Regions from separate parts of the Aestuariirhabdus sp. LZHN29 genome, predicted to be linked through region 1. Evidence: predicted binding sites of a transcription regulator. Region 1 holds the regulator's gene; each other region holds the start of a gene.
The links. The regulator LexA, encoded in region 1, represses DNA repair genes until DNA is damaged. The targets are predictions, from matches to a motif close to TACTGTNTANNTANACAGTA.
Positions count from the first base shown of each region.

Region 2: a site for LexA is predicted at 1,763-1,782, ahead of recA (recombinase RecA). Genes of this name have one in related genera too.
Region 3: a site for LexA is predicted at 2,011-2,030, ahead of ruvC (crossover junction endodeoxyribonuclease RuvC). Genes of this name have one in related genera too.

Region 1 covers NZ_JBNIEU010000005.1:183,264-187,473, reverse strand. Annotated here, with positions in the region: gene topA (type I DNA topoisomerase) at 1-919, shown strand, start outside; gene ACP3PW_RS16625 (DUF6586 family protein) at 916-1,371, shown strand; gene ACP3PW_RS16620 (hypothetical protein) at 1,441-1,671, shown strand; gene lexA (transcriptional repressor LexA) at 1,762-2,361, opposite strand; gene ACP3PW_RS16610 (TetR family transcriptional regulator) at 2,555-3,181, shown strand; gene ACP3PW_RS16605 (L,D-transpeptidase family protein) at 3,250-3,726, shown strand; gene nagZ (beta-N-acetylhexosaminidase) at 3,752-4,210, shown strand, end outside.
Region 2 covers NZ_JBNIEU010000003.1:375,594-379,803, forward strand. Annotated here, with positions in the region: gene mutS (DNA mismatch repair protein MutS) at 1-1,094, opposite strand, end outside; gene ACP3PW_RS14110 (nicotinamide-nucleotide amidohydrolase family protein) at 1,212-1,709, shown strand; gene recA (recombinase RecA) at 1,885-2,964, shown strand; gene ACP3PW_RS14120 (regulatory protein RecX) at 2,974-3,408, shown strand; gene ACP3PW_RS14125 (hypothetical protein) at 3,799-4,210, shown strand, end outside.
Region 3 covers NZ_JBNIEU010000002.1:690,998-695,207, forward strand. Annotated here, with positions in the region: gene aspS (aspartate--tRNA ligase) at 1-773, shown strand, start outside; gene ACP3PW_RS09955 (YebC/PmpR family DNA-binding transcriptional regulator) at 871-1,617, shown strand; gene ruvC (crossover junction endodeoxyribonuclease RuvC) at 2,066-2,584, shown strand; gene ruvA (Holliday junction branch migration protein RuvA) at 2,639-3,244, shown strand; gene ruvB (Holliday junction branch migration DNA helicase RuvB) at 3,344-4,210, shown strand, end outside.

The sequences.
Region 1 (4,210 bases):
GCTGAATGCCTTTTATCAAGGGTTCAGCGAACGCCTTGTGGATGCTGAGAAAGATGAGCATGGTATGCGTGCTAACCTGCCTACCCCTACGGATATCCCCTGCAGTGATTGCGGTCGCCCCATGCAGATACGCACGGCTAGCACTGGGGTATTTATGGGCTGCTCGGGTTATGCACTTCCTCCTAAAGAGCGGTGCAAGAATACGGTTAACCTGATTCCTGGTGAAGAGGCGATTGCCCTCGATGATGATGAGGCTGAAACCAAGGCGCTACGGGCAAAACACCGCTGTGGAATCTGCGGTACAGCGATGGAAAGCTACCTGATTGACGAGGGCCGGAAAATTCACGTCTGTGGTAATAATCCGGACTGCTCGGGTTATGAGGTAGAAAAGGGACAATTCAAGATAAAGGGCTATGAAGGGCCTGTTATCGAATGTGACAAGTGCAGCGCACAGATGCAGCTAAAAACCGGGCGCTTTGGAAAATACTTTGGATGCTCGAACTCCGAGTGCAAGAACACCCGCAAGCTACTAAGGAGTGGGGAAGCTGCACCGCCCAAGATGGATCCAATTCCAATGCCGGAGCTGGTCTGCGAAAAGGTAGAGGATACCTACATTCTACGCGATGGTGCTGCGGGCCTGTTTTTGGCCGCCAGTCAGTTTCCCAAGAACCGGGAGACCAGAGCTCCGCTAGTGGTAGAGCTAATTCCCCATCAGGCTGCACTTGACCCTAAATATGGCTTCCTGCTTGATGCTCCGCGACAAGACCCCGACGGCAATGCCGCAATCATACGATACAGCCGAAAAACCAAGGAGCAGTATGTGATGAGTGAGGTGGACGGCAAGGCCTCTGGATGGAAGGCATTACATAAGGATGGGGCCTGGGTCGAAGAGGGTACACCGCGCAAGAAAAAAGCGTGAGGGACTCGAAACTGGTTACAGGGCGCTCCCTACATCAGGCTTGGCTTCTATTGGATCAGTGGGCCTCGCTGGAGACTGCGAAAGGGGAGCCCCTCTATGACGCCTATGCAGAGGCGGTGCTGCTTTTGCTGGGCGCCGCCTACAGATCCCTGTACATGGAGTTGGCAGCAGCCTGTGGTTACACCGGGGGCGCGGCAACGCTCAGCTCTGTGTGTGAAGCCCTTGCTATACAGGGTACGGTAAGCCCGGAACTGGCGGAGTTGCAGCGAATGGAAAAGAGTTCCAGCTACTGGCTGCACGCCATGCTCAATGCGCGGGTTCGATACGATGCTGACATTGCCGTTGACGCAATTGCCTTCGGGGGAGGGATCGATCCTGTGCAATGTGACAGCTGGTACCGCCAACTCCATGAGTTGACGCTCCGACTGCGGGAAGCTTCCGCACAATGGTAGCGGACTCGCTGTAGTGGTTGCGGGTGAAAGGTGGTAGCATACACGCCCCCTAACGCGAGAGTTGTAACCATGCCCGCATCCTATCTTGAAATAGTTGAGCTACCTACTGGTGAAATCGTACTGCAGCGCTCAGATGAGGAGGAGCCTTTGGTGACGATCGATTTTTCGGAAGAGGCCAAGCTGTTCCTGCAAGAGGGCCATGTAGAGGTCGCTAAAGCCATGATCAACGCAGGTATTGCCGTTGTAGGCAGCATGGCCGAAGGTTCGCCCTCCCTTGAGGCATCCCAGACGGTTCATTGAGTCCGCTGTGTGCACCGCTCTCCCGGTAAGCAGGTGAACATCTTTTCTCACTGCCTCGACTGCCACTGAGCGAGGCAACCCAAGGTCCGCTTAGCGGCGGATAACCCCTACACTTAGCCCCTCAATTTCAAAGTAGTCCTGTGTCAGGTCAACCTCAATCGGTTGAAATTCGTCGTTCTCTGGAAACAGGGTGACTCGATTACGGTTTTTATGAAATCGTTTTACCGTCACTTCGTCATCGATTCGAGCAACAACTATCTGCCCGTTACGCACGCTCTGGGTTTTGTGGACCGCCAGCAAATCACCATCCATGATCCCTATGTCGCGCATACTTTCGCCTTTAACGCGTAACAGGTAGTCAGCGGCAGGGTTAAAAAAATTCGACTTTAAGGGGCAGTGCTCCTCGATATGCTCAATCGCAAGGATGGGGCTACCGGCGGCAACCTGCCCTATAACTGGAAGCCCCTCCTCCTCCACAGGCCCTGGTATGCGGATCCCTCTGGAGGCACCGGGAATTATCTCGATTGCCTGCTTGCGGGCAAGCGCTTTCAGGTGTTCTTCCGCTGCGTTGGGCGATCGAAACCCAAGTTCGCGCGCAATCTCTGCCCGGGTTGGCGGGAACCCGCTCTCCTCAAGGTAGGATTTTATAAACGCCAGTATTTCAGCCTGTCGTGCAGTTAGTTTTTGCATGTACCTACCTTCGCATCTGTGATTTTATACAGTTACTGGCATTATATACAGTTTTTGTCTGCTGGCAAACAACGGTAACTGCTGCACACTCCAGGTTACCCGTTAACCCCCCGAAAACGTTGACATTTCATACCGGCAAACGTATGTTTGAAACGAACGTACATTCATTAACCATGGCTCAAGAATAATAACGATGGCTCAATCCAAAACCGTAGTTCGAATATTGGATGCAGCAGAGCAGCTGTTCGCAGAAAAAGGATTCGCGGAGACTTCACTTCGCACAATTACAGGGCAGGCGGGTGTTAACCTGGCCGCGGTGAATTATCACTTTGGTTCAAAAAAAGCGCTTATACAGGCTGTGTTCTCCCGCTTCCTCGATCCATTTTGCGAACTCCTTGATGCCGAGCTGACTCGGCTTGAGGAGGAGGGCGACACCTCACACGATGTCGACGCTTGCCTTAAGTTGTTGATGGATACCGCCCTGAGGGTCGAGTCTCGTTCGGACAATGATCTTTCCGTATTTATGCGCCTATTGGGGTTGGCTTTTTCCCAGTCTCAAGGGCATTTGCGCCGTTATATGCGTGATACCTATTCCCGTGTTTTTGTTCGTTACATGAAGCTGCTGACCGCGTCCTGTCCGAACCTGGAGCCGGCGGAGCTCTATTGGAGATTTAATTTTATGCTGGGCAGCTTGGCATTTACGATGTCAGGATTTGACGCCATGCAAGCTATCGCTGTGCGAGACTACGATGACCGGTCTACAGTCGCCGCTATTCTTTACAGAATGGTTCCCTTTCTGGCGGCCGGTCTGCGTCATTAAGGTCGTGAGCCGGTTCCACTTGGGAAGGTTTTTAAGTACCCTGACGAGTTCCAGTTCGGGGGCTATCATTGACAATACATATCCTCATTAATCAGCAGCAGCTGCGCCATTCACGGGGCGGGCTGCCGACACTGACGGTGCCTATTTCAAGCGCTAGCAAGGGTGTTGGCCAGCTCAGCGGCAGTGAGCAGACTCCGTTAGGTGTGCATCGTATTAGAGCAAAAATAGGTACCGGGCTGCCTGAAGGTGCTGTGTTGGTGGGACGGCGGCCTACGGGTGAGGTCTACACTCCGGCGCTTGCCCGTCAGTTCCCCGGCCGAGACTGGATCCTCACACGAATACTTTGGTTGTGCGGTGATGAGAGGGGCTTCAACCGTCTCGGCGCGGTAGATTCCATGGCGCGGTATATTTATATTCACGGTACACCCGACACCGAACCCATGGGGGTACCCGCCTCCCATGGCTGCATTCGTCTGCGCAACAAGGATCTACTGGTGCTCTTTGAGCGCGTCCACGCGGGCGAAGAAGTCATCATTTCAGCCTGACTAGATAACTTTAAGGAGACTGGCGTTGGAGCAAAATCCCGGACCACTCATGCTCGATCTTGCGGGTGAAACCGTTACCCAGGCGGAGCGAGTACTGCTTAAACATCCGGTATGCGGCGGGGTCATACTCTTCTCGCGAAATTATCGCGACCGGGATCAGTTGACCGCCCTTACCCGTGATATTCGCGATACCAATCCATCGCTTCTGATTGCGGTCGATCATGAGGGGGGGCGGGTGCAGCGCTTTCGCGAGGGGTTCTCTGCCATTCCTGCGATGGCGAGTTTCGAGGCGCGTTTCCTGAAGAGTCCAGTAGAAACGCTCAAACTTATCGAGGACACCGGATGGTTGCTGGCCAGCGAATTGCTGGCCTGCGGTATCGACTTCAGCTTTGCTCCGGTTCTCGATCTCGATTTTAAACGCAGTGGCGTGATCGGTGATCGTGCTTTTTCGGCCAACCCCGAGCGTGTTGTTGAGCTTTCAGGG
Region 2 (4,210 bases), on a different contig from region 1:
GGGCGAGCAGAACGCAGTCCAACCCGGGCGAGTATTCGTTCAATGTCGCCAATCTGTTTGAGCAACCCCTGCGCCGACTCGTAACGGTAGTTATCGAGCAGGGCGGCAATGGCATCCTGTCGGCGCTGTAGTTGGGTCATATTTCGCAACGGGCGGTTTAACCAGCGTCCGAGCATTCGGCTGCCCATGGCGGTGGAGGTGTTGTCCATCACCGAGGCCAGGGTATTGTCTCGGCCCCCCGTGAGGTTGGTGTCAATTTCCAGATTACGGCGGCTGGCAGCATCGAGGATCACGCTGTCCTCGTGATTGACATGGGCGAGGCTTCGCAGGTGAGGCAGTGCAGTGCGTTGGGTCTCTTTGGCGTAGTGCAGCAAGCAGCCCGCCGCCTCGATTCCCAACACCAAATTATCACAGCCGAAGCCCTGCAGGTTTTTTACCTTAAACTGCTGGCACAGCGCCTGATGAGCAGAATCAAATTCGAAATCCCAGGGCGCGCGTTTTCGCAGGCCCTTTCGGTTTTGCAGCCAGATGGGCAGGATCAGCTCATCACAGATCAGGAGTTCCGCAGGATTCAGGCGCTGAAGTTCGGCCTGCACCGCCTCTTCTCCCTCCAGCTCGCTGACCTGGAATCGACCACTACTGATATCCAGTATGGCGAGTCCATAGCCGTTATTGCGCTGCTGCAGAGCGCCCAGAAGGGTGTCCTTGCGCTCTTCCATCAGCGCTTCGTCGGTCAGTGTGCCGGGGGTGATGACCCGCACGACCTGACGTTCTACGGGTCCCTTACTGGTGGCAGGATCGCCGGTCTGTTCGCAGATCGCGACCGATACACCCTGGCGAACCAGACGAGCCAGATAGCCGTCGGCCGCGTGGTAGGGAATGCCGGCCATGGGAATAGGCTCGCCAGCGGACTGGCCCCGTGCTGTAAGGGTGATATCGAGCAGTGCGGCTGCCCGGCGAGCATCCTCGTAGAAAAGCTCATAAAAATCACCCATACGATAGAACACTAGCTCATCGCGGTGTTGCTGTTTAATGCGCAGGTATTGCTGCATCATGGGCGTGTGAGTTGTCTGTGCGTCTTTGACCGCTGCCATGGGGGGCGAATCTCTCCGGCTACAACGAGGAATAGGGAATTAACGGGAGCATAATTCTACGTGATAATGGCGAGGGTGAGAAATGATCGGTGCGTTAATTGATTGCGGAGGCGAGGTATGGAGTCACAGGCTCAACAGATACTGATGTTGGCGCAAAAGCTGGGCGGGGTTCTGGACGAGGCGGGAGCGGTGCTGGCTACTGCCGAATCCTGCACTGGTGGCGGGATCGCCTGTGCGATTACCGAAGTCGCGGGAAGCTCAGCCTGGTTCGATGCGGGGTTTGTGACCTACTCTAACGCCGCCAAACGGGCGATGCTGGGAGTGAGAGAGGAGACGTTGCAGCGCTTTGGTGCTGTCAGTGAAGCGGTGGTGCTGGAGATGGTCGCGGGGGCGTTAGAGCGCTCGGTCGCTAGCGTTGCGGTGTCGGTCAGTGGCGTCGCGGGCCCCGCTGGGGGGAGCGAGGATAAACCGGTGGGTACGGTGTGGATCGCGTGGCAGCTGCGCGGGCAGGCCGGGGTCGCTCGGCTTTGTGCGTTTTCAGGAGACCGCCGATCTGTGCGTGAACAGGCCGTCATCGCCGCACTGGAAGGTGTTTTTGCGCAGGTGTGTCGCTAAAAGCGACAGGCCAAAAGCGAGGGGCTAGGCAACCATCAAAGACTATGGTTTAATACTGTTCATCTATACAGTAAAATGAATTTCGTGAAGCGCTCAGATATCTATATCTGCCGATCGATACTCAACCACAACCTGATTACATTCCGAATATATCCGGACCAAAGAGGTGCCAGTAATGGATCAAAATAAGCAGAAAGCGTTAAGTGCAGCACTAAGCCAGATTGAACGTCAATTCGGTAAGGGCTCAGTGATGCGCATGGGTGATCACGAGCGCGAAGCGATTCCAGCCATCTCCACCGGTTCACTGGGACTGGATATAGCCCTCGGTATTGGCGGGCTCCCGAAAGGGAGGATATGCGAAATTTATGGCCCCGAAAGCTCGGGCAAGACTACCTTAACCCTTCAGGTTGTTGCAGAGGCACAGAAGCAAGGAGCCACTTGCGCGTTCGTTGATGCGGAGCATGCGTTGGATCCAGATTACGCGGGCAAGCTGGGTGTGGATGTTGATAACCTGTATGTTTCTCAGCCTGATACCGGCGAGCAGGCGTTGGAGATCACCGATATGTTGGTGCGCTCCAATGCGGTGGACGTCATCATTGTTGACTCGGTAGCGGCGTTGACACCAAAGGCTGAAATCGAAGGTGAGATGGGCGATCACCATGTGGGTCTGCAGGCACGCCTGATGTCGCAAGCGCTGCGAAAAATTACGGGCAATATTAAAAACGCTAACTGCCTGGTCATTTTCATTAACCAAATTCGCATGAAAATTGGTGTGATGTTTGGTAACCCCGAAACCACAACAGGCGGTAATGCGCTGAAGTTTTACTCTTCTGTGCGTCTCGATATCCGCCGAACCGGAGCGGTCAAGCAGGGTGAAGAGGTCATTGGTAACGAAACCCGGGTCAAGGTGGTTAAGAATAAGGTATCCCCGCCCTTCAAACAGGCGGAGTTCCAGATTCTTTATGGTCAGGGGATCTACCACATGGGCGAGGTGATCGACCTCGGTGTTAAGCTGGGGTTAGTGGACAAGGCGGGTGCCTGGTACTCCTACAAAGGTGACAAGATCGGCCAGGGCAAAGCCAACTCGGCCCAATTCCTGGAAGACAACCCCGCAATGGCGAAGGAGATTGAAGACCAGATCCGGCTCCACTTTGATATTCCTTCTAGCGGTGTTGCCGCCACCAGTGAAAAGGATAAAGATAAAAACAGTGCTAAAGCGAAAACCAAAGATAAAGACGAACCCATCGAGATCTAAGCGTTCGCCATGAGTGAAGGTGGAGATATTCGTCGTGCGGCTATGAACCTGCTGGCGCGCCGTGAACACTCCCAGCAAGAGCTCCGGGAAAAGCTGCAACGTCGCTTTGCCCCGGAGCTGATCGATACTGAAATCTCCCGTCTTGCCGACGAAAGCCTGCAGAGCGACCAGCGCTTTGTAGAAAGCTTTGTGCGCAGCCGACTTTCCAAATATCAGGGTCCCGCCCGTATCCGCGGCGAATTACGCCAAAGAGGGGTAGATGAGCAGCTCTATGACCAGATGCTGGCAGATAATCCGGTAGATTGGTTTTCCCTGTTGGCAGAGCTTAACCAGAAAAAATATGGTGAGCAGCCCCCGCTGGATGCTGCCGAGAAGGCCCGCCGCATCCGCTTCTTTCAATACCGAGGATTTAATTTCGAGCAGATTAATACGGTTGTTGACTGAAATTGCTGCTGCCAGCTCGACGGGGTGGCAGCTCTACTGTTTGGAGTGTGATTGACTCGAATAGGGAATCGGGGGATTACCGGTGCTGACCCAATTAATCTGAACGCGTTCTGGGGTGCAATGTGGGGCTAGCGGAGATAGCGGGTTTTGTTTTAGGGTGATTACATTTTCTGGATTAAAGAAGCTAATGTATCAGCCGCGTAGAGGCAAGCACTGAGAGGCAAGTTCAGGCAGGAGAGAAGGGGAGCTTCCAGTTAGGCTTTGGCCCTGATAATGTCGGAAAAATCATCGCGGTAAGCTGCTAGGCTATTCTCATTTCTGTTTTGTGAAAACAGAAATCAAGCTATCGGGTCTCTGTTTCTTGTTTGGTACTGTAGCGGGATGTGACTAATGTTGAATCTATTCGCAAATATTTTCGGCCGCGCGGACGAAATTACCTCGAAATTGCCGGCAGCATTGGTCGGAACTGCGATCGAGCGTGCGGTCGATGGTACCGATCCCCGTTTGCGAATGGTGCCTAGGTACGCCAAAAAACTGAAGAAGCCCGTTCTATACGCAGCGGATTATATTATCGATATGATCGATAGCTTGCCGGAACCCTCTGTGGTTAGCCAAAAGACACTGGCTTCTGATCCTGCGCTGTCTGCTCTGTTTTATTCCCCCGAGGGTATGGGCAAAATTGTGAGTTGTGATCCGGCGATGCGAGAGTTTCGCGAGTTGAACCCGCTGTGGTCCGGGCCTGTCACGGCACTTTTAGTCGCTAATAGAATTGAGAAGCGAGGCTTCGGCTATGCACAGGTGG
Region 3 (4,210 bases), on a different contig from region 1:
AGATCGATGATTACACCAAATACATCAGTATCTACGGCGCCCGAGGGTTGGCGTGGATCAAGGTAAACGAGATCGAGCAGGGCATTGAAGGCCTGCAATCGCCGATCATCAAGTTTATGCCAACAGAGGTGGTGATGGCGCTGATGGCGCGGGTCGAAGCGGCCAACGGTGATATCGTTTTCTTTGGTGCGGATAAGACCAAGATCGTTAACGAGTCCCTGGGGCATTTGCGTCTCAAGTTGGGCGAGGACCTGGATCTTTACACCTGTGCCTGGGCGCCGTTGTGGGTCGTTGACTTCCCGATGTTTGAAGAGGATGGTAATGGTGGCCTGACGTCACTGCACCACCCCTTTACTGCGCCGTCGTGCACCCCCGAAGAGTTGGCCCGGAATCCCGAGCAGGCGCTGTCCCGTGCCTACGACATGGTGCTCAACGGCTGCGAGCTGGGTGGAGGTTCCATTCGTATACACGATCAGGAGATGCAAAAGACGGTATTCGAGGTGTTGGGTATCGCCGCCGAGGAGGCGCGGGAGAAATTTGGCTTTTTGCTCGACGCGCTGCAGTTCGGTTGCCCTCCCCACGGTGGGCTGGCGTTTGGTCTCGACCGCCTGGTGATGCTGATGACCGGTGCGCAGTCGATTCGTGAAGTGATCGCCTTCCCCAAGACCCAGAGTGCAGCCTGCGTAATGACAGACGCACCGGGTAGGGTGAGCGCGCCGCAGTTGCGAGAGCTGCATATCCGCTTGCGCGAGGTGGAAGGCAAGACCGAGTAAGTTGGTTCCTGCACGGGTGTATACCGGACATTTGCCGCACGCTATAGGCAAGAGGGTGTCGAGGTGTGCCGTCTCGGTGCGCTGATGGGGAGGAGAGATGGCGGGTCATAGTAAGTGGGCCAATATCAAGCACCGCAAGGCATCTCAGGATGCCAAGCGGGGCAAGATATTTACCAAAATCATTCGGGAGCTCACGGTCGCGGCCAAGCAGGGCGGCCCCCTGCCGGAAGATAATCCCCGCCTGCGCGCGGTCATGGATAAGGCGCTGGCCGCTAATATGACGCGCGATACGATCGATCGCGCCGTCGCTCGCGGTGCCGGCACCACCGAGGCGGACAATGTTGAGGAGTTGGTGTACGAAGGTTACGGCCACTCCGGGGTTGCGGTGCTGGTCGAGGTGATGACCGATAACCGCAACCGTACCGTGGCGGAGGTGCGCCACGCCTTTTCCAGGCGCGGCGGAAACCTGGGTACTGACGGCTCGGTCGCCTACCTCTTTGCCCGTAAGGGCCAGATCTATTTCGAGCCCGGGGCCGACGAAGAGCAGGTGATGGAGATTGCCCTGGAGGCGGGTGCCGAGGATGTGATCACCCACGATGATGACTCGATTGAGGTGGTGACCGACTGGACCGAGCTTGGCCAGGTCAAGGGTGCGCTGGAAAGCGCGGGTGTTACACCCGCTGCGGCCGAAGTGAGCATGGTTCCATCGACAACCGTATTGCTTGATAAGCCCTCCGCCGAGAGGTTGATGGCGCTGGTCGATCATCTGGAGGATCTGGATGACGTGCAAAACGTCTACACCAATGCCGATATTCCCCACGAGGTGCTGGCCGAGCTGGAGTAATGGTTAGGGGTTTGACGGTTATCTAAGGGCGCTGTGGCGCCCTTTTTTGTACCGGTTTGGCAGGCTTTTTAGGTCGGGCTGTAGTTCGGGCTTTAGCCTGACGGGGTGGTGAGGCAGGGCGGGGTTGGCGGCCTCAAGGCCGACCTACAGGTAAAGGTTAACCCCGAGCACTAGCATAAAGAGCGCCGAGGTGATCAGCAGTATTTTTAGCATGGTGACAAGGCGTTCGCTCATGAAGGGGCCGTTAATAGGGACTCCACGCAGGATAGGGGGAAAGGGGGTGCTATAACAGAGCTGTTTTGTAACGGCTGATAACGATCGGTTACGCGTCGTGATGTTGGTTGCCCGGACTCGATCGCTGTGATGAGGTTCTGCAGGGTGACTTCCATAATCTAGTGTATATCTGTACAGTATATGGAAGTTACGGCTAATGCAGGCTTGGGTGTAAATGGCGTTGATATTGGGAATTGATCCGGGCTCCCGCATCACCGGGTATGGGGTGATTAATCAGGTGGGCGCGGTGAGCGAATACGTTGCCAGTGGCTGCATTCGCACCAGCGGAGATGATCTCCCGGAGCGCCTGCATCAGGTGTTTGTCGGTATCAATGAGGTTATTGAGCTTTATAGTCCCCAAACGGTTGGCATTGAACAGGTGTTTATGTCCCGCAATGCCGATTCAGCGCTCAAGCTGGGCCAGGCTCGGGGCGCTGCTATTGTTGCGGCGGTGAGTCACGGGCTGGAGGTTTCGGAGTATTCGGCGCGGCAGGTCAAGCAGTCGGTGGTTGGCAAGGGTGGCGCTGAGAAAAGCCAGGTTCAGCACATGGTGCAGTCGATCCTCAAGCTGAGTGCCAAACCCCAGGCCGATGCTGCCGATGCGCTGGCGATTGCGCTGTGCCATGCCCATACCCGGCAAAGCCTGGTAAGAATGGCGGGGGCAACCCGGATGCGCCGCGGGCGCGTGCGCTAACACCGCCGCTGCAGGCCCGTTGCGAAGAGAGCAGACACGAGGATTAAAGGATAGATGATAGGTCGATTACGTGGAACTTTGCTGGAAAAGCAGCCACCTAACCTGTTGATTGAGGCGGGAGGGGTAGGCTATGAGGTGGATGCGCCGATGAGCGTCTTTTACCGCTTGCCCGAGCTGGGGCAGGAGGTGACCCTTTACACCCATTTTGTGGTGCGTGAGGATGCCCAGCTGCTCTACGGCTTTGCCGACCGCAAGGAGCGGGAGCTGTTTCGTACCCTGATTCGGGTCAATGGGGTCGGACCGAAGCTGGCGCTAACGATTCTGTCGGGTATTGAGGCCTCGGCCTTTGTGCGCTGTGTGCATAGCAATGACAGTGCTTCCTTGGTTAAATTGCCCGGCGTGGGCAAGAAGACGGCCGAGCGCCTGATTGTGGAGATGCGCGATAAGCTCGACGGGTTGGGGGCAAGCTTCGCCGAATTGCCGACGCTGGCGGCGGCGGTCGATTCTGTTCCTGTGCAAGACCAGGTATCCGATGCGGTTAGCGCGCTGGTTGCGTTGGGGTACAAGCCGGCAGAGGCCAGTCGAGCTGTGTCGCGGGTTGAGGAGGCCGGGCTCTCCAGCGAAGAGTTGATTCGGCGCTCTTTGAAGGGGATGCTTTAGTGCCTGCTGGCGGCCCTGTTCTGTACCGGGGTGGTCTGGATCGGATTTTAGTGGGGTTATAGACCCCTTCAGCTTTACTAACGGGTAATCGAATAGGCAATGATCGAATCGGATCGAATAGTTTCTACCGCGGAGGTCTCCCATGAAGAGGTGCAGGATCGTGCCATTCGTCCGGCGCGGTTGGCCGATTATGTGGGGCAGCCCGCAGTGCGAGCGCAGATGGAGATCTTCATCAGTGCCGCGCGCAACCGTGATGAGGCGCTGGATCACACGCTGATTTTCGGCCCCCCGGGGCTGGGTAAAACAACGCTGGCCAATATTTTGGCAGCGGAGATGGGCGTGCAACTTAAAACCACGTCGGGGCCGGTGCTGGAAAAAGCCGGTGATCTCGCCGCCATGCTGACGAATCTTGAATCCGGGGATCTGCTGTTTGTTGATGAGATTCATCGCTTGAGCCCCGTGGTGGAGGAGATCCTTTATCCGGCGATGGAGGATTACCAGCTCGATATTATGATCGGCGAAGGGCCGGCGGCCCGTTCAATCAAGCTGGACCTGCCCCCCTTTACCTTGGTGGGTGCGACGACCCGCGCGGGGCTATTGACCTCGCCACTGCGTGATCGTTTTGGCATCGTACAGCGGTTGGAGTTTTATTCGGTTGCCGACCTGACTCATATTGTGACCCGCTCTGCGGGAATTCTCGGAGTGGAGATTGATCAGGCGGGAGCCGGCGAGATTGCGCGGCGATCGCGGGGCACGCCGCGTATCGCTAACCGTTTATTGCGCCGTGTGCGGGACTATTCCGAGGTCAAGGCCGAGGGGAGGGTGTGCCAGCAGGTGGCGGACCAGGCTCTCAATATGCTCGATGTGGATCACCAGGGTTTTGATCATATGGACCGGCGCTTGCTACTGGCGATGATCGACAAGTTTGATGGTGGACCGGTAGGTGTCGACAGCATCGCCGCGGCG